Regions from separate parts of the Mesorhizobium sp. B1-1-5 genome, predicted to be linked through region 1. Evidence: riboswitches for the same ligand, from Rfam matches in the RefSeq annotation. Region 1 holds a riboswitch; each other region holds the start of a gene.
The links. Region 1 has a riboswitch for cobalamin ahead of FJ980_RS20825 (DUF1636 family protein). Riboswitches for the same ligand answer to the same signal wherever they lie in the genome.
Positions count from the first base shown of each region.

Region 1 (6,877 bases):
GCCGCCCGGCCGGAAATAGGCCGCATGCATGCGCGAGCCGCTGGCGCGCTCATAGAACACCATCAGCTTTTCGCGCTCGACGAAGCCCCACAGCGGCGGCGTCAGCGCGCCGACGTCCATCGCTTGCGTCGTCACATTCAAGATGTGCGACATGATGCGGCCCATCTCGGAATAGAGCACGCGGATCAGTTGGCCCCGCTTCGGCACTTCGATGCCGAGCAGGCGCTCGGCCGCGAGCGCGAAGGCATGCTCCTGGTTCATCGGCGCGCAATAGTCGAGCCGGTCGAGATAGGGCACGGCCTGGAGATAGGTCTTGGCCTCGATCAGCTTCTCGGTGCCGCGATGCAGCAGGCCGATATGCGGATCGACGCGGTCGACCACCTCGCCGTCCAGCTCCAGCACCAGGCGCAAAACGCCGTGTGCCGCAGGATGCTGCGGGCCGAAGTTGATGTTAAAATTGCGGACGGAGGTTTCAGCCATGGCTCGCCCTACTGCTTCGCCTTCTCATCCCCCGGCAGGACGTAGTCCGTCCCTTCCCAGGGAGAAAGAAAATCGAAGTTTCTGAATTCCTGCTTGAGCTCGACCGGCTCGTAGATCACCCGCTTGGCCTCGTCGTCGTAACGCACCTCGACGAAGCCGGTCAGCGGGAAATCCTTGCGCAGCGGATGGCCCTCGAAACCATAGTCGGTGAGAATGCGGCGCAGGTCCGGATGGCCCGAGAACAGCACGCCGTAAAGGTCGTAGGTCTCGCGCTCGAACCAGTCGGCGCCCGGATAGACGCCGGTCAACGACGGCACCAGCGTCTCCTCGTCGGCCTGGACCTTGAGGCGGATGCGGACATTCTGCTTCGGCGACAATAGGTGATAGACGACGTCGAAGCGCCTGGCGCGCGACGGATAGTCCGCTCCGCAGACATCGATGATCGAGATGAACTGGCAGCGCGGATCGTCGCGAAGGAAGGTCGCCACCTCGATCAGGTTGCCCGGTTCAACCGAAAACGTCAGCTCGCCATACGCAATCACGGCTTGGCCGATGCGGCCGGAGAGCTTCTCGCCGAGATAGGTGGAGAGTTCATTCAACGCCAGGGTCATCGGCTCACCGTTCGATCGTGCCGGTGCGGCGGATCTTCTTCTGCAGAAGGAGAATGCCGTAGAGCAGCGCTTCCGCGCTCGGCGGGCAGCCGGGCACATAAATGTCGACCGGCACGACGCGGTCGCAGCCGCGCACCACCGAATAGGAATAGTGGTAATAGCCGCCGCCATTGGCGCAGGAACCCATCGAGATGACGTAGCGCGGCTCCGGCATCTGGTCGTAGACCTTGCGCAGCGCCGGCGCCATCTTGTTGGTCAGCGTGCCGGCGACGATCATGATGTCGGACTGGCGCGGCGACGCGCGCGGCGCGACGCCGAAACGCTCCGAGTCATAGCGCGGCATCGAGGTGTGGATCATCTCGACCGCGCAGCAGGCCAGGCCGAAAGTCATGAACATCAGCGAGCCGCTGCGCGCCCAGGTGATCAGCGCCTCGGTCGAGGTGACGAGAAAACCCTTGTCGGCCAGCTCGTTGTTGATTTCGAGGAAGAAGGGATCGTCCTCCCCCACCGGCCTGCCGGTGTTGGGGTCGATGATGCCCTTGGGCTTCGGCGCGACGAGGGTGCCTGAACTGTCGTTCAATCCCATTCCAGCGCTCCTTTTTTCCATTCATAGGCAAAACCGATGGTCAGCACCGCCAGGAACACCATCATCGACCAGAAGCCGAGCATGCCGAGCTTCGAGAAGGACACCGCCCACGGGAACAGGAAGGCGACCTCGAGATCGAAGATGATGAACAGGATCGACACCAGGTAGAAGCGGATGTCGAACTTCATGCGGGCGTCGTCGAACGAGTTGAACCCGCATTCATAGGCGGAAAGCTTTTCCGGGTCGGGATTGCGGTAGGCCACAAGGAACGGAGCGACGATGAGCGCCAGACCGACGATCATCGCCACGGCGATGAACAGCACGATAGGCAGGTACGAACTTAGGAGTGCGCTCATGCGGCGACTTTCCTTCGGCGGGGGCAGTTCACTTTGATTACAGCAACGGACTCTAATGCGGAAGCGTGACAGTTTAACCGCTGAACCGTTTTAACGGGCCCATGCTGCAACGCGGCGAGGGTTAGCGCAGCGGTTTCGGTGACGCAAGTCAAACGTTGTTCAAATCGCGGCGCTGGACGCCTTATCGGAAGAAACTGGTCCGATCCGCTCCTGTTTGATTTCCTTCAGCTTTTACTCCAGTTTTTTCTCCTGACATATCTCCCGCCATTTGCCTGCTAGCATGACAGGAATCACCGGCTAAAAAATCCAACGGACGATCGGGGCGACACCTGATGAAGGATAAGATTTCGCTGGCCATGGCGAGGCGCGTCGCGCTCGGCGCGCAAGGGTTCAACGACCCCCGCCCCGCAGGAGCTCCGGATCGCCGCCACCTTGCGCGGGTACTTTCGCGAACCGGCCTCTTGCAGATCGATTCCGTGAGCGCGGTGGTGCGCGCGCATTACATGCCGCTCTATTCGCGTCTCGGCCCCTACCCGCTTACGCTGCTCGACAATGCCGCGGTCACCCGCAAGCGCGCCGTGTTCGAATACTGGGCGCATGAGGCGTCGTTCCTGCCCGTCGAGACCTACCCTTTGATGCGCTGGCGCATGCAGCGCGCCGAGCAGGGCGACGAGATGTATCTCGGCCTGGCGAAATGGGGCCGTGAACGCAAGGAAATGATCGACGAGATATATAGAGAGGTCGCCGATCGCGGTCCGATCGCCGCCTCCGATATCGAAGGCCACAAGGGCAATGGCGGCTGGTGGGGCTGGAGCGAGGCCAAGCACGCTTTCGAATGGCTGTTCTGGGCCGGGCGCATCACCACCGCCTACCGCCGCGGCTTCGAACGCTATTACGACCTGCCCGAGCGCGTTTTGCCGCAGGCGGTGCTCGACCTGCCCGTACCCTCGGTCGAGGACGCGCATCGCGAATTGCTGCGCATTTCCGCCCGCGCCCATGGCATCGCCACCTATGGCGACCTTCGCGACTATTTTCGTCTCGCGCCGGGCGACACGAAGGATCGCATCGAGGAACTGGTCGATGCCGGCGAATTGCTGCCGGTGAAGGTCGAAGGTTGGGACAAGACCGCCTATCTCCACAAGGACGCCCGTTTTCCGCGCCGGATAGAAGCGCGTGCCCTGCTCGCCCCCTTCGATCCCGTCGTCTTCGAACGCACCAGGACCGAGAAACTCTTCGATTTCCGCTACCGCATAGCGATCTACACGCCGGCCGAGAAACGCCAATATGGCTACTACGTGCTGCCCTTCCTGCTCGGCGACCGGATCGTCGCCCGCGTCGATCTGAGGGCCGATCGCCCGGCCAGCGTATTGCGTGTCCACGCTGCCTATGCCGAGGCCGGCGCCCCGCCCGAAACGGCCGCCCAGCTCTTCGACGAGTTGAAGCAGATGCAGGGCTGGCTCGGCCTGGAGTCAATCGAAGTGACGCCGGCCGGCGACGTCGGACCGGCGCTGGCCGACATCGCGGTGTCGTAGCTGCGCGTTGACAGGGACCTAGCCGTAAGCCTAAATCCTGACCCAGACGGTCTTCTCCCGGCAAAGGGAGGAGCCAAGAGGGAATGCGGTGCGGGCCAAAACCCAAATCCGCGGCTGTCCCCGCAACTGTAAGCGACGAGCCTCTGCCGAAAACCACTGGGATGTTCCCGGGAAGGCGGCATTCAGGGCGACGACCCGCGAGCCAGGAGACCTGCCGTCTGAGACTTTAAGTATCCGAATGCCCGGCGGGTTTTCCGGGCAAGGAGCATGGTTTTGGATCGCAACGGCAGTTTCCCGGCAAACAGTGCGGATGTTCCGTCCGAGCCCGACGCTTTGGCCGGCGTCGCCGTCATCGTCTGCTCATCCTGCCGCGACGAGACCGGGTCGGATGCGCATCCGCGCGCCGGCGCGCTGCTTGCCGAAGACACGCGTCGGGCGGCTTGCGGCGAAAAGATCGACATCCGTACCGTCGAATGCCTCGGCAACTGCAAGCGCCGGCTAAGCGCGGCGCTGCTGCGCGACGGCTGCTGGAGCTACGTCTTCGGCGATCTGAACACGACCAGCGGCGCCGATCTCATCGCCGGCGCAAAGCTCTTCGCCACTTCGACCGATGGCCTGATCCCCTGGCGCGGCCGGCCCGATTCTCTCAAGCGCGGCCTGGTTGCCCGCATCCCTCCCCTCGACATGCTGAAGGACCGACCATGAACGCATCCGTTTCCCGTGTTCCCTGCACCGTCGTCACCGGCTTCCTCGGCGCCGGCAAGACGACGCTGATCCGCAACCTGCTCGAGAACGCCAAGGGCAAGCGGCTGGCGATCATCGTCAACGAGTTCGGCGATGTCGGCATAGACGGCGAGATTCTCAAAGGCTGCGGCGTCGACTCCTGTCCGGAGGAGAACATCGTCGAGCTCGCCAATGGCTGCATCTGCTGCACCGTTGCCGACGATTTCGTGCCGGCGCTCGACCGAATCCTGTCGCTCAACCCCAAGGTCGATCACATCCTGATCGAAACCTCGGGCCTCGCTCTGCCGAAGCCGCTGGTGCAGGCATTCCAGTGGCCGAGCGTGAAGAGCCGCGTCACCGTCGATGGCGTCATCGCCGTGGTCGACGGCCCGGCGCTCGCCGACGGCCGTGTCGCTTCCGATATGGATGCGCTGCAGGCGCAGCGTGCGGCGGACGATTCCCTCGACCATGACGATCCGGTCGAGGAGGTGTTCGAGGACCAGATCGCCTGCGCCGACCTGATCATCCTGTCGAAGAGCGACCTGATGGATGCGGCAGGCTCCGCCCGTGCCAACGCCGTCATCGGCGAGCATGTCGCGCGTGCCGTCAAGATCGTGCCGACAGCGCAGGGCAAGGTCGATCCGTCCGTGCTGCTCGGCCTTGGCCTTGCGGTGGAGGACGACATCGAGAACCGCAAGACCCATCACGACGACGAGCTCGACCATGAGCACGACGATTTCGATTCCTTCGTCCTCGATATCCCCTCGATCACCAATCCCGACGAGCTGGCCGAGCGCGTCGCCCTTGCCGCCGAGCAGGAAAACGTATTGCGCGTCAAAGGTTTCGTCGAGGTCGGCGGCAAGCCGATGCGGCTCCTGCTCCAGGCGGTCGGCCCACGCGTCAATCATTACTACGACCGCGCCTGGACGTCCGAGGACGATCGCCGCTCGCGGCTCGTCGTCATCGGCCTCAAGGGGCTGAACCGCCCGGCGATCGAGCGTATCCTCGCCGGCTGAGGCTAATACCAAAAAGCGATGCACATCCTCACCACCACATCCGCTTCGCTCGACGACCTCGCCGAGCCGATCGACCTCAGGCAGGCGCCTGCGGATGTCGTGGCACTGTCTTTTACCGACAGCGATCTCGCCGGCCTGGCCACCGCCTGGACGGCGGATGCGGGGCGGCTACCATCGATGCGGTTGGCGGCGCTGCGCGACCTTCGGCACCCGATGTCGGTGGACCTGTGGATCGACAGCGTCGCCCGCCACGCCAGGGTGGTGCTGGTGCGCATCCTCGGCGGCTATGACTGGTGGCGCTATGGCTGCGACCAGCTCGCCGCGGTCGCGCGCGAGCGCGGCATCAAGCTGGCATTGCTGCCCGGCGAAAGCCATGACGAGGACCAGCGGCTGATCGAAGCCTCGACCCTGCCGCGCGCCGAGTTGGACGCTCTGCTCGGCTATTTCCGCGAAGGCGGCCCGGCGAATATGAGCGCGCTGGTGCAAAGGCTGGCAAGGCTTGCGGGGTCGGATGCGGCCGTGGCCGAACCGGTCAGCGTGCCGAAGGCGGGGTATTATGAGCCTGGAGTTGGCGTCGTCGAGGAGCCGAGCCTTTTAAAGGTCGGCGCTCCGTCGCCCCCCTCTCTGTCCTGCCGGACATCTCCCCCTCAAGGGGGGAGATTGCTCTGTGGTCGACGGTTTCGCCAATCGGAGATGTTGCAGATGGCTTTTTTGATGCCGATGAAGAAAAGGCGCCGGGGCCGGCGACAGCTGATCTCCCCCCTAGAGGGGGAGATGTCCGGCAGGACAGAGGGGGGGGCGACGGAACTCGACGCTGGCAACCTCAGCGCCCCGGCTATCCCCATCCTCTTCTACCGCTCGATGCTGTTGGCGGCAGACGTAGCGCCGATCAACGTTCTCGTGGAAGCGTTGAAGCTGCAAGGGCTCACCCCGGTACCGATCTTCGTCTCCAGCCTCAAAGACCCGGCATCCCTGGCCTTCGTCGAGAATGCCATCGCAACATCGAACCCCGCCGCCATCGTCACCGCAACCGCTTTCGCCTCCGGCGCGGAGCCCGGTGCCGAGACCCTCTTCGACCGCGCCGGTGTGCCCGTTTTCCAGGTCATCGTCGCCACGACGAGGCGCGAGGTCTGGGAAAAGAACCAGCGCGGCCTGGCTCCTGCCGATCTTGCAATGCATGTGGTCCTGCCTGAGCTCGACGGCCGCATCCTGGCCGGCGCCATCTCCTTCAAGGGCGAGGTCGAGACCGATCCGGCGCTCGCCTTCCGCGCCTTCGCCAACCGGCCGGAGGCGGACCGCGTGGCGCAGGTCGCCAAGCGCGTCGCGGCGTTTGTCCGCCTGCAGCGTACCGAGCGGGCGAAGCGCAAGCTCGCGATCCTGATCCCTGACTATCCGAGCGCGCCCGGACGTACAGGTTATGCCGTCGGGCTCGATGTGCCCTCCAGTGTGCTTGCGATGCTGCATGACCTGAAGGAACAGGGCTATGCGGTTGAGGGGATTCCGCAATCGCCGCGGGGATTGCTGGATGCGCTGGAGGTGGGTGGGCTTGGCCTTGCCTTGATGGATTATCTCG
Region 1 is NZ_VFWS01000078.1:122-6,998, reverse strand. It holds gene FJ980_RS20850 (NADH-quinone oxidoreductase subunit D) at 1-480, opposite strand, end outside; gene FJ980_RS20845 (NADH-quinone oxidoreductase subunit C) at 489-1,091, opposite strand; gene FJ980_RS20840 (NADH-quinone oxidoreductase subunit B) at 1,096-1,677, opposite strand; gene FJ980_RS20835 (NADH-quinone oxidoreductase subunit A) at 1,668-2,033, opposite strand; gene FJ980_RS20830 (winged helix-turn-helix domain-containing protein) at 2,366-3,565, shown strand; cobalamin riboswitch at 3,596-3,799, shown strand; gene FJ980_RS20825 (DUF1636 family protein) at 3,839-4,270, shown strand; gene cobW (cobalamin biosynthesis protein CobW) at 4,267-5,304, shown strand; partial or broken gene FJ980_RS20815 (cobaltochelatase subunit CobN) at 5,323-6,877, shown strand, end outside.

Region 2 (6,877 bases), on a different contig from region 1:
GCGCGCCAGTGACGCGTGCTACGCTGCAAGGTGTATTGAGATTCAGGTCAGGCCGCGCCGAAAATGATGGATTCCGAGAACCGGAGCGGAGCGTACTCAAAGTACGTGAGCACCGGAAGCGCAGGAAACCGGCATTTGCAGGCCGGCCTCACCTGAATATCAACACACCTTAGTTCTCGGGCAGCGGAATGAACTCCTCCTCATCGCCGGGAACGATATCGAAGCGGCCCGTCTTCCATTCCTGCTTGGCCTGCTCGATGCGTTCCTTGGAGGACGAGACGAAATTCCACCAGATGTAGCGTTTGGAGCCCAGCGACGCGCCGCCGAACAGCATGAAATGCGCACCGCGCTCGGAGGAAACGACGATCTCCTCGCCCGGCTTGAACACCAGAAGCCGCTCGGCCGGGAAAATATCGCCGGCGATCGAGACGTCGCCTTCCAGCGTGTAGATGGCGCGCTCCTCGGCATCGGCCGGAATCTTCACGCTGGCACCGGCGGCCAGCCTGAGATCGGCGTAGAGCGTGTCCGATGCGGTCGCCACGGGCGAGCGAAGGCCTGAGAACGCGCCGATGACGACGCGGCCGCTGACACCCTCGGCATCGATCTGCGGCAAGCAGGCCACCGACGTGTTCGCGAACACCGGAGCAATCTCCTCCTTGCCGTCGGGCAGCGCCAGCCAGGTCTGCAAGCCCGAGACCGACATCGGCGCGCCGCGCAATTCCTGCGGCGTGCGCTCGGAATGAACGATGCCGCGCCCGGCTGTCATCAGATTCACGTCGCCCGGCGCGATCACCATTTCGGTGCCGAGCGAATCCCGATGCCTGATCCTGCCGTCGAACAGGTAAGTGACGGTGGACAGGCCGATATGCGGATGCGGGCGCACGTCGAGCGCATGGCCGGCGCGCAGGATCGCAGGGCCCATGCGGTCGAAGAAGATGAACGGCCCGACCAGCCGGCGCTTCGCCGTCGGCAAGGCGCGGCGCACCTCGAAGCCGCCGATGTCCTTGGCGTTCGGAACGACCATCAGCTCGATCTGGTCGCAGGCGAAGGCATCGCCGGGTTCAGGGTCGTTTCCCGGAAAGAAACTCATGTCGGATCCTCAGGCGAAACGCAGCGCCGACCTGGCCTTCGCCTTGGCAGCTTCTTCCTCGCGGTTGCGCGGTTCCTGGTTGGTTTCGAGCGAATCGATCAATTCGCGCGCGACAGCCGCGATCGCCTCGACGGCATGGTAGAAGGCATGCTCGTTGCGCTTGGACGGCTTGGTCGAGCCGCTAAGCTTGCGCACGAACTGAAGTGCGGCGTCATGCACTTCGTCATTGGTCGCCGGCGGCTCGAAATTGGCCAAGGTCTTGATGTTGCGGCACATGGCTTGAACTCCTTACCTGCTTTCTCTGCCCTTACCCGGTCTGAGATCATCCACTGAGGTGTTGAGATTCAGGTCAGGCCGAGCCGAAAATGGTGGTTTCCGAGAACCGGAGCGGAGCGTACTTGAAGTACGTGAGCACCGGAAGCGCAGGAAGTTGCCATTTGCAGGCCGGCCTCACCTGAATATCAACACCTCAGTCGGCGTCCAGCGGTTCAGTTCCCACCGGCTTGCCGTCGCGCGAAAGCCTGATCTTTTCGACCTTGTCCTCGGCCGCTTTCAGCAGCCGGTCGCAATGCGCCTTCAGCGCTTCGCCGCGTTCATAGATCTTGATCGACTGGTCGAGCGGAACGTCGCCGCGCTCCAGATCATCGACGATCTTCTCCAGCGCGTCGAGCGCCTGTTCGAAGCTCATCGCCTTGACGTCCTCATTGCCTTCCAATGCCATACCCTATCCCTTCATCAGCCGCCCGACATGGGCGGCGACTGAAAATGCCAGTCCCTGCAGATCGTAGCCGCCTTCCAACAGGCTGACGAGCCTGTTGGCGCTATGGCGCCCGGCGCGCTCCATCAACTGGCCTGTCGCCCAATCGAAATCGTCCTCGGTCAGGTTGATCTCGGCCAGCGGATCGCGGTGGTGCGCGTCGAAGCCGGCGGAAATGATGATCAGGTCCGGCGCGAACGCATCGATGGACGGCAGCACGCGCGACAGGAATGCGTCGCGGAACAGGTCGCTGCCGGTCTGCGGCGAAAGCGGCGCGTTGACGATGTTGCCGGCGCCGGTCTCGCCCTTCGCGCCGGTGCCTGGGTAAAGCGGCATCTGGTGCGTCGAGCAATAGAGCACCGACGGGTCGTCCCAGAAAATGTCCTGCGTGCCGTTGCCGTGATGGACGTCCCAGTCGACGATGGCGACGCGCTCGGCCTGATGCTTGTTCTGGGCGTAGCGGGCGGCGATCGCCGCCGTGTTGAACAGACAAAAACCCATCGCCGTGGTCTTCTCGGCATGATGTCCAGGCGGACGCGCGGCGACGAAGACGTTTGCCGCACGACCCTCGAAGACGTCGTCCACCGCCGCATTGGCACCGCCGATCGCGGTGATCACGGCCTGCCAGCTTTTCGGGCTGGCGCTGGTATCGGCGTCGATCGACACGATCCCGCTGTCAGGGATCGCCGCGCGCACGCGCTCGACGAAATCCTCGGGGTGCGCATAGAGGATCGTTTTCTCGTCGCCTTCCGGCGCCTTGACGCGGTCGAGCGCCGCAAAAGCCTCGTCGTCCAGCACGCGCTCGATGGCGCGCAGGCGGTCGGGCCGCTCGGGGTGACCGGGCGGGGTGAGGTGTTCCAGGAAGATCGGATGCGTGTAGAGACGGGTGGCCATGGCGCCTAATCTAGGGACCTGGCGGCCGAATGACCATGTTTGGCAGGCCGAATGGCTGGGGAAAATCGCGTCTTGCCGTGTCGCTAACGCCATTGGCGCGGCCCGAACTTCGCTGTAAGGTCGCGTCGCTGCCTGGTGCCCGCGACGCGGGAGAATCGGGAACACGGTTGAACTCCGTGGCGTGCCCAACACTGTAAGGGGGACCGCGCCGGCAAACGCCACTGTCGAAGACGGGAAGGCGCCGGATGCGGGACGATCCCGAGCCAGAAGACCGGCCCGGCAGACATGGTTTTCCGCTTGGTCAGGCGGGGGACTGCTTGTCGCAAGGGGAAAAGCGATGACGGCAGCAGCGATCGCCGCGAGCGGCGACGACTTTGACCAATTGGCGCGCGACGCGGTCTACCGGGCGATGTTCACCAGGCGCGACGTGCGCAGCCATTTTGTCCCCGACGATCTCGACGACAGCGTGCTGGCCCGGCTCATCACCGCCGCCCATCACGCCCCGTCGGTCGGCTATATGCAGCCGTGGAATTTCATCGTCATCCGCGATGCCGAGCGACGCAGACAAGTGCGCGACCTGTTCCTCGCGGCGCGCGAGCAGGAATTGCCGGCGATCGAGGCGGAACGGCAGGCGCTCTACCGCAAGCTGAAGCTCGAAGGCATCTGCGAAAGCGCGCTCAATCTGTGCATCACCTGCGACCGGCAGCGCTCGAAGGACTCGCCGCTCGGGCGCTGGCACAATCCGGAGATGGACCTCTACAGCACCGTCTGCGCAGTGCAGAATTTCTGGCTGGCGGCGCGGGCCGAGGGCGTCGGCGTCGGCTGGGTGAGCATCATCGAGACCGAAGCGCTGAAGCGGCTTCTCGCGATCCCCGAGCATGTCACGCCGATCGCCTATCTCTGCGTCGGCCGCGTCTCGGCCTTCGCGCCGAAGCCGGACCTCGAGGCGCATGGCTGGGGCAAGCGCCTGCCGCTGCCCGAACTGATCATGAGCGAGACGTTTCGCGGCGCCGGCGAGACGCCGCTCAAATCGGCGATCGCAAAGCTCGGCAGCGCATCAAAGCCATGATCAGGCGGCCCTTGGCGTATCCCAGCGCGAGCCACCGCCGAGAGAGCCCAGCGCCTTGTCGCGCAGTTCCCTGAATTTGGACGAGGTCTCGGCGAGCCGCCGATCCCATTCGGGATTGGGCACCTGGCCTTCGATGGCTTCGAAATAGACCTGCATCAGCGAGGCGATGGCAAAAGGCTCGATGAAGGATGCCTTGAAGGCCCAGGCAAAGACGATGGCGAGCACGAAAGCCCAGCCGGCAAGCTGGCCCGGCATGACCCACAGAATGGCGGCTGCGGGCGCCAGCATCAACAGGAAGATGACGAAGGACACGCCCCACATGATCGCCGCCAGCCAGACGGCGTTCTTGACCATGTGCTTGCCGTTTTGCGCGTAGAGCACGACGCCTTGCCGCGCCGTCTCGAAAGGCGAGCTCGAATTGATGCGGATGTTGTAGCCGAGGATGATCTCGTCGACATAGGTCAGCGACAGGCGGATCACCGTGTTGATGAAGCTGACGATGCCGCTCAGGCCCGGAATGGGCAGGAAGGCGGCGATGCCGCCGATCAGGCCGGTGATGGCTCGGATGGCGCCCTTGACCAGCTGGTCGACGACGAAAAGGATATTCGCCTCGGCAAAACGCTGGGTGACCACTTCCTTGGCGTAGGCGATCTGGCCCTGGCCGTCGGGAATGTCATGGCCGTCGATCAGATGCACCATGACGGCGATATGGCCCGCTTTCAACACATAGAGGATGTATTCGCGGATCCAGTAGACGGCGATCGAGACGACGCCGAAGCCGACCACGCCGCCCCAAAGCGCGAAGGACACCGGCCCGTCGGGATCGGTCGAGATGTGACCGACGCCGTAGCCGACGCTGGCGCCCGTGCCGGTCGCCATGATGTAGGCGACCGTGATGCCGAAATAGACGATCATGCGAAAGACGATGAACGGCCATGTCCGCATCATGATCGACACAGATCTGGCGATGCTGAAGTCCCACATGCCCCGAGTCCCCCTCATCCTGCGCATGACCCCGAAAATCGGAATCGATTTTCGGAAAAGGATCATGCGCCGAATTAAAGTTTTACAGCGTTCCTTTGCGCGTTCAAAGAACGCGCGGCGCTGTAATAGATGGCGAAGGAGCATGCGCTTGCCCCGGCGATTGTCAATCGCGGCAGGGTTGCGCCGGCCCGAAACCGGTGCACAAGCCGGTGGCTTGGTTACCCGAGCGTGCCGTCAAGGCTTCTTTCGCAAGCCTTCGAGCAACTGCTTGAAGGCAGCGATCGCCTTTTTCGAGGTTGCCTCGGGGTCCGTCGAATTGGCGATGCGCTGCGCGGCCTGGCTGCTGGCGCCATTGATCAGCCGTGAGGTCGTCTCGGGATCAAGCTCCGGAACGACCTCGCCCTCTTCCTGCAGCCTGGTCAGATGGTTGGTCATCGAGGCGGTGCAGGCGCTGGCATTCGGCCACTGCGCCGGGTCGCCGAGCACCGCCGGGCCGTCGCGGAACATGATGCGCTGGATTTCCGGCTCCAGCGCCATCTCGATATAGGTGGTGCATTCGTCGACGAAATGCTGCCAGCGGGTCGGCGCTTTCGAAGCCACCTCGTTCACCCGCACAGCCATTTCGCCGTCGATCTCGGCGATCACCGCCTGCAGCAGTCCCTTCTTGTCGCCGAAATGATGGTAGAGCGCGCCGCGCGTGAGGCCGGCCGACGCGGTGAAATCGTCCATCGAGGCCTCGGCATAGCCTATCGTGCCGAAAGCATGGCGAGCGGCTGCGATCAGCTTGGCGCGCGTCTCGGCGATCATCTCCTTGCGCGGTCTGTGCATGGTTCTGGCCCTATTCACATACGCCTCGTATGCCAATTGACATACGTGGCGTATGAACTATCTCACAGTCATACGCAGCGTATGTAATTTTAGTGTGCACCGTTGTCGAGGAGCAGGATCATGCGAAACCCTTATTCGGACATCTTTCGGGCTCCCGGCACGAAAGGCTTCGCCGCGGCGGCTTTCATCGCGCGCTTGCCGATCGCCATGGCGCCGATCGGCATCGTGGCGATGCTGTCGCAGACGCATGGCGAATATTGGCTGGCCGGCGCCGTCTCGGCGATCTATGCGCTGGTCAACGCTTTCCTGTCGCCGCAAGTGTCGCGGCTGGTGGACCGGCGCGGCCAGACGGCGATCGCAGCACCCATGACGCTCGTCTCGGTGCTTTCCTTCGCGACATTGATCGTCGCGGCCAACCAGCACTGGCCGGTCTGGACGTTGTTCGGGTCGGCGCTGCTTGCCGCCGCCATGCCCAGCATCCCGGCGCTGGTCAGGGCGCGCTGGACCGAGATCTTCCGCGACCGGCCGGAGCTCAACACGGCGTTTGCCTTCGAATCGGCGGCGGACGAGTTGGTCTATGTCGCTGGCGCCTCGCTGTCGGTGGGCTTGAGCGCGGCGTTCTTCCCGGAAGCCGGCATGGTCGTCAGCACGTTGCTGCTTGCGCTCGGCTCGGCGGCATTCCTGCTGCAGCGCTCGTCCGAGCCGCCCGTCCGCCCGGCCGAACATGGCGCGGCCGGGTCGGCGATCCGCCTGCGGCCGGTGCAGATCATCACCTTCGCGCTGATCTTCGTCGGCGCGACCTTCGCCACGACGGAAGTGACGACGGTGGCGATCACCAAAGAGCTCGGCCAACCTGAGGCGGCGAGCCTCGTCATCGGCGTCTATGCGCTGGGATCCTTCATGCTCGGCATCATCGTCGGCGCGCTCAGCCTTAAGGCGCCGCTGCAGCGGCAACTGGCGGTCGCGGTCACCGCGATCGCGCTCACCACCTTGCCACTGCTCTTCGCCGACACCGTGCCGACGCTGGCGCTCGCCGTCTTTGTCAGCGGCGTCGCGATCTCGCCGACCTTCATCACCGCCTTCGGCCTGATCGAACGCCACGTGCCGGCGGCGATGCTGACCGAAGGCGTTACCTGGGTGACGACCGGCATCGGCATCGGCATGGCGCTGGGCTCCTTTGCCGCCGGCTGGATGGTCGACAATTTCGGTCCGCAGAACGGGTTCTGGGTTTCGGTCGCGGCAGGCGCCATCGCGC
Region 2 is NZ_VFWS01000005.1:143-7,019, reverse strand. It holds gene FJ980_RS03265 (pirin family protein) at 170-1,090, opposite strand; gene FJ980_RS03260 (DUF2277 domain-containing protein) at 1,100-1,366, opposite strand; gene FJ980_RS03255 (exodeoxyribonuclease VII small subunit) at 1,560-1,811, opposite strand; gene FJ980_RS03250 (histone deacetylase family protein) at 1,815-2,741, opposite strand; cobalamin riboswitch at 2,858-3,036, shown strand; gene bluB (5,6-dimethylbenzimidazole synthase) at 3,079-3,810, shown strand; gene FJ980_RS03240 (hypothetical protein) at 3,811-4,794, opposite strand; gene FJ980_RS03235 (TetR/AcrR family transcriptional regulator) at 5,029-5,622, opposite strand; gene FJ980_RS03230 (MFS transporter) at 5,743-6,877, shown strand, end outside.
Region 2: it holds a riboswitch for cobalamin, as region 1 does, so the genes downstream of both, bluB (5,6-dimethylbenzimidazole synthase) here and FJ980_RS20825 (DUF1636 family protein) in region 1, are expected to answer to the same signal.

Region 3 (6,877 bases), on a different contig from region 1:
GACAGGAGGATTTCCCATGACCGTCCACAATCACCCCGGCAAGGACCGTATCGATGCGGTGCGCGCCTTCAACCGCTTCTACACCCGCCAGCTCGGCCTGCTCGAAGAGGGCCTGCTGAAAAGTCCGTTCTCGCTGACCGAGGCGCGGGTGCTTTACGAGCTCGCCCATCGCGATGGGCTGGTCGCAAGCGACCTGGTGCACGACCTCGGCCTCGACCCCGGCTATGTCAGCCGGCTCTTGAAGAAATTCGAGGAGCGCGGCCTGGTCGGACGCGAAGCCAGTGAGACCGACGCGCGCCGCGCCTCGATCGCGCTGACGCCAGCCGGCAGGGAAGCCTTCGCGCCTCTCAACCAGGATTCGCATGACCAGGTGCGCGCGCTGCTCGATCGCCTGGCGCCGGCCCACCAGGAGCGGCTGGTCAAGGCTATGCGCACCGTCCAAGACTTGCTCGGCGACAGACCTGAAGCCAAGGTTCCCTATATCCTGCGGCCGCTGCAGGTCGGCGACATCGGCTGGATCACGCACCGCCAGGGCATGCTCTATGCGCAGGAATACGGTTGGGACGAGACCTACGAGGCTCTGGTCGCAGAGATCCTCGGTGAATTCGTCAAGAACTTCGTCCCGCAATGGGAGCGCAACTGGATCGCCGAGCGCGAAGGCGAGGTGGTCGGCTCGGTCTTCGTCATGCGCAAATCGCCCAAGGTCGCGAAGCTCAGGCTGCTCTACGTCGAACCGTCGGCGCGCGGCCTTGGCATCGGCAGGCGGTTGGTCGACGAATGCATTACCTTCGCGCGCGCCAAGGGCTACAAGACGCTGACGCTCTGGACCAATGACATCCTTGGTTCGGCCCGCCGCATCTACCAGGCTGCCGGCTTCAAGCTGGTCGAGGAAGAACGCCATCATTCCTTCGGCAAGGATCTTGTCGGGCAAACGTGGAATCTCGAGCTTTAGCGCTTTTCCTTCTCCCCTTATGGGGTGAGAAGAGGTCCGCGTAGCGGACGAAGAAAGCCAATTGCTTGGCTTTTCGAACTTCGAACGCCCTGAGCCAGCGAAGGGCCGGGTGGTGTCGCCGAAGGCGACGGATGAGGGGTGCTCCAGGGAAAACCGGCGTCTCACTCCGCTGGAACACCCCTCTTCCGTCTCGGCGCTGCGCGCCGATCCACCTTCTCCCACAAGGGGAGAAGCGAAAGCGCTCATCCTTTGACCGGCACCCAGATCTCCAGCCCGCCATTGCCGGTGCGGGCATCGAACTCGGGCCCGTAGCGCTCGAACTCGGGCGCGTCGGCGATCTCGTGTCCGGAGACCGGCAGCCACTTGTTCCAGATCGTGTTGACGGTCCGGCGGATGGTCGAGATGTGCTCGCGATGCGAGAACACCGCATATTTCTGCGCCGGCACCCGCACGCGTTGGAAATCCTTCGGCAGGTCGGAGAAGTCCAAAACCTCGACGCCGACGACATAGTCGAAATTGCCGGCATCGTCGCCATTCGTGCACACGCCGTAGAAGACGCCGGGCACCTCGCCCGGAATGTTGCCGATATAGGGGGCGAAGCGCTGCCACTGCATCGGAATGCCGGCGCTGGTCTCGCAGCTGTAGCGCTCGCCGAGCCCGGCGACGAGGAAGGGGCGGCTGGTCTCGAAGCGCGGCGGCTCGAGCGCGGTGAGAAGCGAACTGTCCATCAGCATGGGCTCCACAAGATCGAGGTTTTCGGTCGAGCCTTGCGCGCGCACCAACTCCGGCGTGGTGCCGAACTCATCGCGAAAGGCCCGCGTGAACGCCTCATGCGAGCCGTAGCCGGCATCGAGCGCGACCGAGAGAATGTCGCGCGCGCCGCCGGCCAGCTTGCGCGCCGCTTCGCTCAAGCGGCGTGCCCGCATATAGCCCATGACCGACCGTCCCGTGGCCGCGCCGAAGGCGCGCGTCACATGGAAGCGCGACACGCCGCTGCTTGCCGCTATCTCGTCAAGGTCGATGGCGTCGGGCAGGTGGCTTTCGACGAACCACAGCGCTTTCTCGGTCGGGTTCATGGCTCCTCGCATTTGGCTCGGCGACACTAGCCTCCGCGCCGCCGGCCAGTTTGATCGAAATTGCGCTTTGAGCGAAGTCGAGCGGGTTGACAAGCCAAGGCAATGTATTCTAGCTGGTAATGTTATTACATATCAGAAGGAAATAAACGACTTGTGGCAACGACCCGACGATCCCGCCATGTCTTTCGCACGAGGGGCGGACGAAGGCCCGTTGCGACTCGCACGCGGACAACCTACGATAGCTGCGTCATGGTCCCCGAGCCGCAAGGCGAGGGGTGAAAAGGGAACACGGTGAGGCTCATCCGAGTCGAGGCCGTGGCTGCCCCCGCAACTGTGAGCGGCGAGCTCCATCCGAAACGCCACTGGCCGGCAAGGCTGGGAAGGCGGATGGCGTAACGACCCGCGAGCCAGGAGACCTGCCATCGACACGAGTTGACCGGACGGGGTGTGCCGGGAGGAGACGCGGACACCGGTCTTGTCGGCCGGTTCGTCCGGCATCCTTCCGCCGCCATTTTTGGAAAGTGACGGAAATGCTGGACGTCTTTAGCCATCGCATCATCGTCTGTTCGCTGTGCCGCGATACCGTGACCGGGCGTAGGTCCGGCGGGGATTTGTGCGCCGACCTTCGCTCAAGGCTTGCCGAGACTTTGGCGTCGTCATTTGCTGTCGAAACCGTCGACTGCATGGCCGGCTGCTCGCGCCCGCTGACTGTCGCCTTCAACGCGCAAGGCAAGGCCAGCTATCTCTTCGGTTCCATCGACAGCGGCACCGACGCCGGCGCGCTGGTCGAATTTGCCAGGCTCTATGCCTCGCTGCCCGACGGCTGGTGCAATTCCGGCCAGCGCCCGGCAAGGCTCGCCGGCAAGATACTGGCGCGCATCCCCGCCGCGGGCAAGGCCAGGGAGCAGGTCCGGTGAGCGCGCTCCTGCTCGAAGCCCGCGATTTGCGCGCCACGGCAAATGGCCGGATGTTGGTCGAGGATGTCAGCCTGTCGCTGGCAGCGGGCGAGCGGCTCGCCATCATCGGCCCCAATGGCGCCGGCAAGACGACTCTGCTGCGCATGTTATGCGGGGCGTTGTCGCCGAGCCGCGGCGAGGTTCGCCTTGCCGGACGCCGGCTGGACAGGATCACCGCCGCCGAACGGGCGCTCAGCATCGCCGTCGTCGGTCAGACGGACCAGCCGGATCAACGCCTCGCGCTCATCGACTATGTCGAGCTTGGCCGTGTCCCGCACGCCGGTCTGAGGCGCCGGCACGACGATCGCGACATCGTCGTCGAGGCGCTGCGCCGGACTGGGCTGTTGCCGTTGCTCGCGCGCACCGTCGGCTCGCTCTCCGGCGGCGAGCGCCAGCGCGCGCAGCTCGCCCGCGCCATCGCGCAGGAGCCGAAAATCCTGTTTCTCGACGAGCCGACCAACCATCTTGACCCGCGCGCCCGCGGCGAGCTGCTCGAGCTGGTAGCCGAATTCAACATGGCCGTGGTCGCCGTGCTGCACGATCTTGCGCTTGTGGCGCCCTTCGCCACCAGCGTCGCGGTGATGAGCAACGCCCGGCTGCACGCCCTGGCTCCGCCGCGCGAGGCGCTGGCGCAGCCGCTTGTCCGCGAGGTGTTCGGCATCGACGTGCTGCGCCTCCGGCACCCGACCGAGGACCGCGAGCTCACCGTCTTCGAGCTTCCCATGCGCGCTTCCTCGCCGTCCTGAACCTGCACAACCCCAACAAGGAGCATCATCTCGTGAAACGCCTTGCCTTGTCGCTGGCCCTGTCGCTCGTCGCCTCGGCCGCCTTCGCTTTCCCGGTCACCGTCGACAGCTGCGGCAAACCGCTCACCTTCGATGCACCGCCGAAACGCGCCGTCATCCAGGATCTCAATATGGCCGAGATGGCTTTCGCGCTGAAGCTGCAGCCGTCGATCGTCGGGCTCACCGGCATCACCGGCTGGTATAAGGTCGGCCCTGAGTTCAAGGCCGAGCAGGGCGCCATCCCGGAGCTGGCGCCAAAATATCCGACGCTCGAAAACCTCGTCGCCGTGCAGCCGGATTTCTTCTTCGCCGGCTGGTATTATGGCATGAAGCCGGGCGGCGAGGTGACGCCCGACACGCTTGCCCCGCATGGCATCAAGACGCTGGTGCTGACCGAGAGCTGCGTCCATCTCGACAAGAACCGGCCCGCCGCCTCGATGGACCTGCTTTATGGCGACGTCGAGAAGCTGGGCAAGATCTTCGGCAAGCAAGCGGAGGCCGAAAAGCTGGTCGACGGCTGGAAGGCCGAGCTCGCCGGCATCATGGCGAAGGTGGGTGGCCGCAAGGGCACGCGCGTCTTCCTCTACGATTCCGGCGAGGACAAGCCCTTCACCGCCGGCAGGTTCGCCATTCCCAACGCCATTATCGCCGCCGCCGGCGGCGAAAACATCATGGCCGACATGGAGACGAGCTGGGGCAACACCGACTGGGAGACGGTCGCCTCGCGCAATCCCGAGTTCCTCATCCTGCTCGATTACCAGGATGGCGGCGGCTACAGGAAACTGCTCGATTTCCTTAAAGTCCATCCGGCGATGAAGGAGACGGACGCGGTCAGGAACGAGCGCTTCGTGGCGCTGCGCTACGCCGAGCTGACGCCCGGACCCGCCAACATCGAGGCGATCGGCAAGATCGCCAGGGCCATGCATCCGGAGGCGTTTTAGGTCTGAGGCACGGATGAGCTGGGACTGTTGCCGTTGATGGATAGCCTGCCTTGGAGAATGGCGAAAACGCCCCTCACTTCGTCATCCACGGGCGGAGCAAGGAGCGAAGCGACGCGGCGCAGACCCGAGGATCCATTCCGTGGCTTTCGAGCGTTGCAACCGTGCGGAATTCTACGCGGTCGATCTCCGCGCGCCAGGTCACGGAATGGATTCCAGGGTCTCCGCGACGGCGCTTCGCGCCTGCTTCGCCCTGGAATGACGAAGTCGCGGAGACCTCGGCCAATCTCGAACGTCGGCGCGGCGATAGTAGGTCCGACGACGTGAACTTGCGTTATACCCCGTTCATCCTGGCGATGGCGCTGGGCGCTATCCTGCTGGTTGCGCTCGCGCTGCTTTCGATCGCCTATGGCTCGACGCTGATATCCTTGCGCGAGGTCGTCGGCGCGCTGGCGCATGCGGCCGGGCTCGACAGCCGCGGCCCATCGGGCCCGGTCGGCAGCATCGTCGTCGACCTGAGGTTGCCGCGCACGCTGCTGGCGATCGCCGTCGGCGCCGGCCTCGGCGTCGTCGGCGCGCTGCTGCAGACCGTCACCCGCAATGACCTCGCCGACCCGTTCCTGTTCGGCCTCTCCTCGGGCGCGGCAGCCGGCGCCGTTTCGGTCATCACCGTCTTCGGCGACAGTTTCGGCATCTGGACGCTCCCGCTCGCCGCCTTCACAGGCGGCATGCTGGCGGCGGCGATCGTGCTTCTGTTGGTGTCGCGGGTGAGGGGTCAGGGGCCGGAGCGGCTGATCCTTGCCGGCCTCGCCGTCTCGTTCATGTTCACCGCGCTGACCAACTACCTCGTCTTCGCCGGCGACCAGCGCGCCGCGCATTCGGTGTTGTTCTGGACCATGGGCGGACTTGGTCTCGCTCGATGGGACAATATCGGCCTGGCGGCGCTGGGCGCCGGCATCATCCTCGCCTACGGCCTGTGGAACCACCGCCGCTTCGATGCCTTTCTCGCCGGCGAAAGCGCCGCCGAGAGCCTTGGCGTGCCGGTGGCGAGGATGCGCCGCTCGACATTCCTCGTCGCCGCGCTGGCGACCGCCAGTCTCGTTGCCGTAGCCGGCGTCATCGGCTTCGTCGGCCTGATGATCCCGCATCTCGGCCGGCCGCTGGCCGGCTCGCTGCACCGGCCCATGATAGCGATCTGCGCGCTGTTCGGCTCGATCCTGCTTTTGGCCAGCGATCTGCTCGCCCGCACGCTTTTGCCGCCGCAGGAACTGCCGATCGGCATCATCACGAGCTCGCTCGGCGCCTTCTTCGTCGTCACCATGCTGATGCGCAATCGGCCATGATCTCCCGGCCTTGGGATCGGCCTGCCGGCACCGACCCCTGCACGTTCATCGATCGCTAACCGTAAGGGAGCTTGCCTTGCTGCAACGTCGATTTGCCGGCTTCTGGAGCAAAGCTGCCTCTTGAATAGTGAGCACGCTTATTATATGTACCGCTCATGGTTTCCGACGGTATCGACAGATTGGGATTTTTGATCCACGACGTGCAGCGCTTGATGCGCAAGCGTTTCGAGGCGCGCGCCAGCGGGTTGGGTCTTTCCTCGGCGCAATGGCGGCTGCTCGTGCGCGTTGCCAAGGAGGCCGGCGTGGCGCAGGCGCGGCTTGCCGAGCTCCTCGAAATCGAGCCGATCAGCGTTTCGCGCCTGGTCGACCGCATGGAGGAGGGCGGCTGGATCGAGCGCCGCCAGGACGCGACCGACCGGCGTGTGCGCATGATCTTCCCGACCGAGAAGGCGGACGCGGCCTATGCCGACGTCAAGAGCCTTGCCGGCGAGGTCTATGAGGAATCGCTGACCGGCGTGTCGGCGGAAGAACGCCGCGTCCTGATCCGAGTGCTGGACGCCATCGTGCAGAATTTGACGGACGCCGAGACGTCCCTGGAAAAGATGAAGAATACGGAAGGGGCAGCAGCATGAACGCGGCAGCCAAGATAGAAGACGATAACGTCACCAAGCTTGCGCCGGCGCAGCCGGTCGCGGAAGCACCGGCCCAGCCGGCGGCCGCTCCGGTTGCGGCGGCTCCCGAGCCGCGGCTCGCTCCGGCGCCGAAGAAGAAGCGCCGCCCCGGGCGCTTCCTGTTGATGGTCGCCCTGCCGCTGGCCCTGCTTGCCG
Region 3 is NZ_VFWS01000016.1:37,552-44,428, reverse strand. It holds gene FJ980_RS08680 (helix-turn-helix domain-containing GNAT family N-acetyltransferase) at 17-952, shown strand; gene FJ980_RS08675 (AraC family transcriptional regulator) at 1,195-2,028, opposite strand; cobalamin riboswitch at 2,262-2,467, shown strand; gene FJ980_RS08670 (DUF1636 family protein) at 2,559-2,945, shown strand; gene FJ980_RS08665 (ABC transporter ATP-binding protein) at 2,942-3,730, shown strand; gene FJ980_RS08660 (ABC transporter substrate-binding protein) at 3,763-4,710, shown strand; gene FJ980_RS08655 (iron ABC transporter permease) at 5,064-6,050, shown strand; gene FJ980_RS08650 (MarR family transcriptional regulator) at 6,206-6,682, shown strand; gene FJ980_RS08645 (HlyD family secretion protein) at 6,679-6,877, shown strand, end outside.
Region 3: it holds a riboswitch for cobalamin, as region 1 does, so the genes downstream of both, FJ980_RS08670 (DUF1636 family protein) here and FJ980_RS20825 (DUF1636 family protein) in region 1, are expected to answer to the same signal.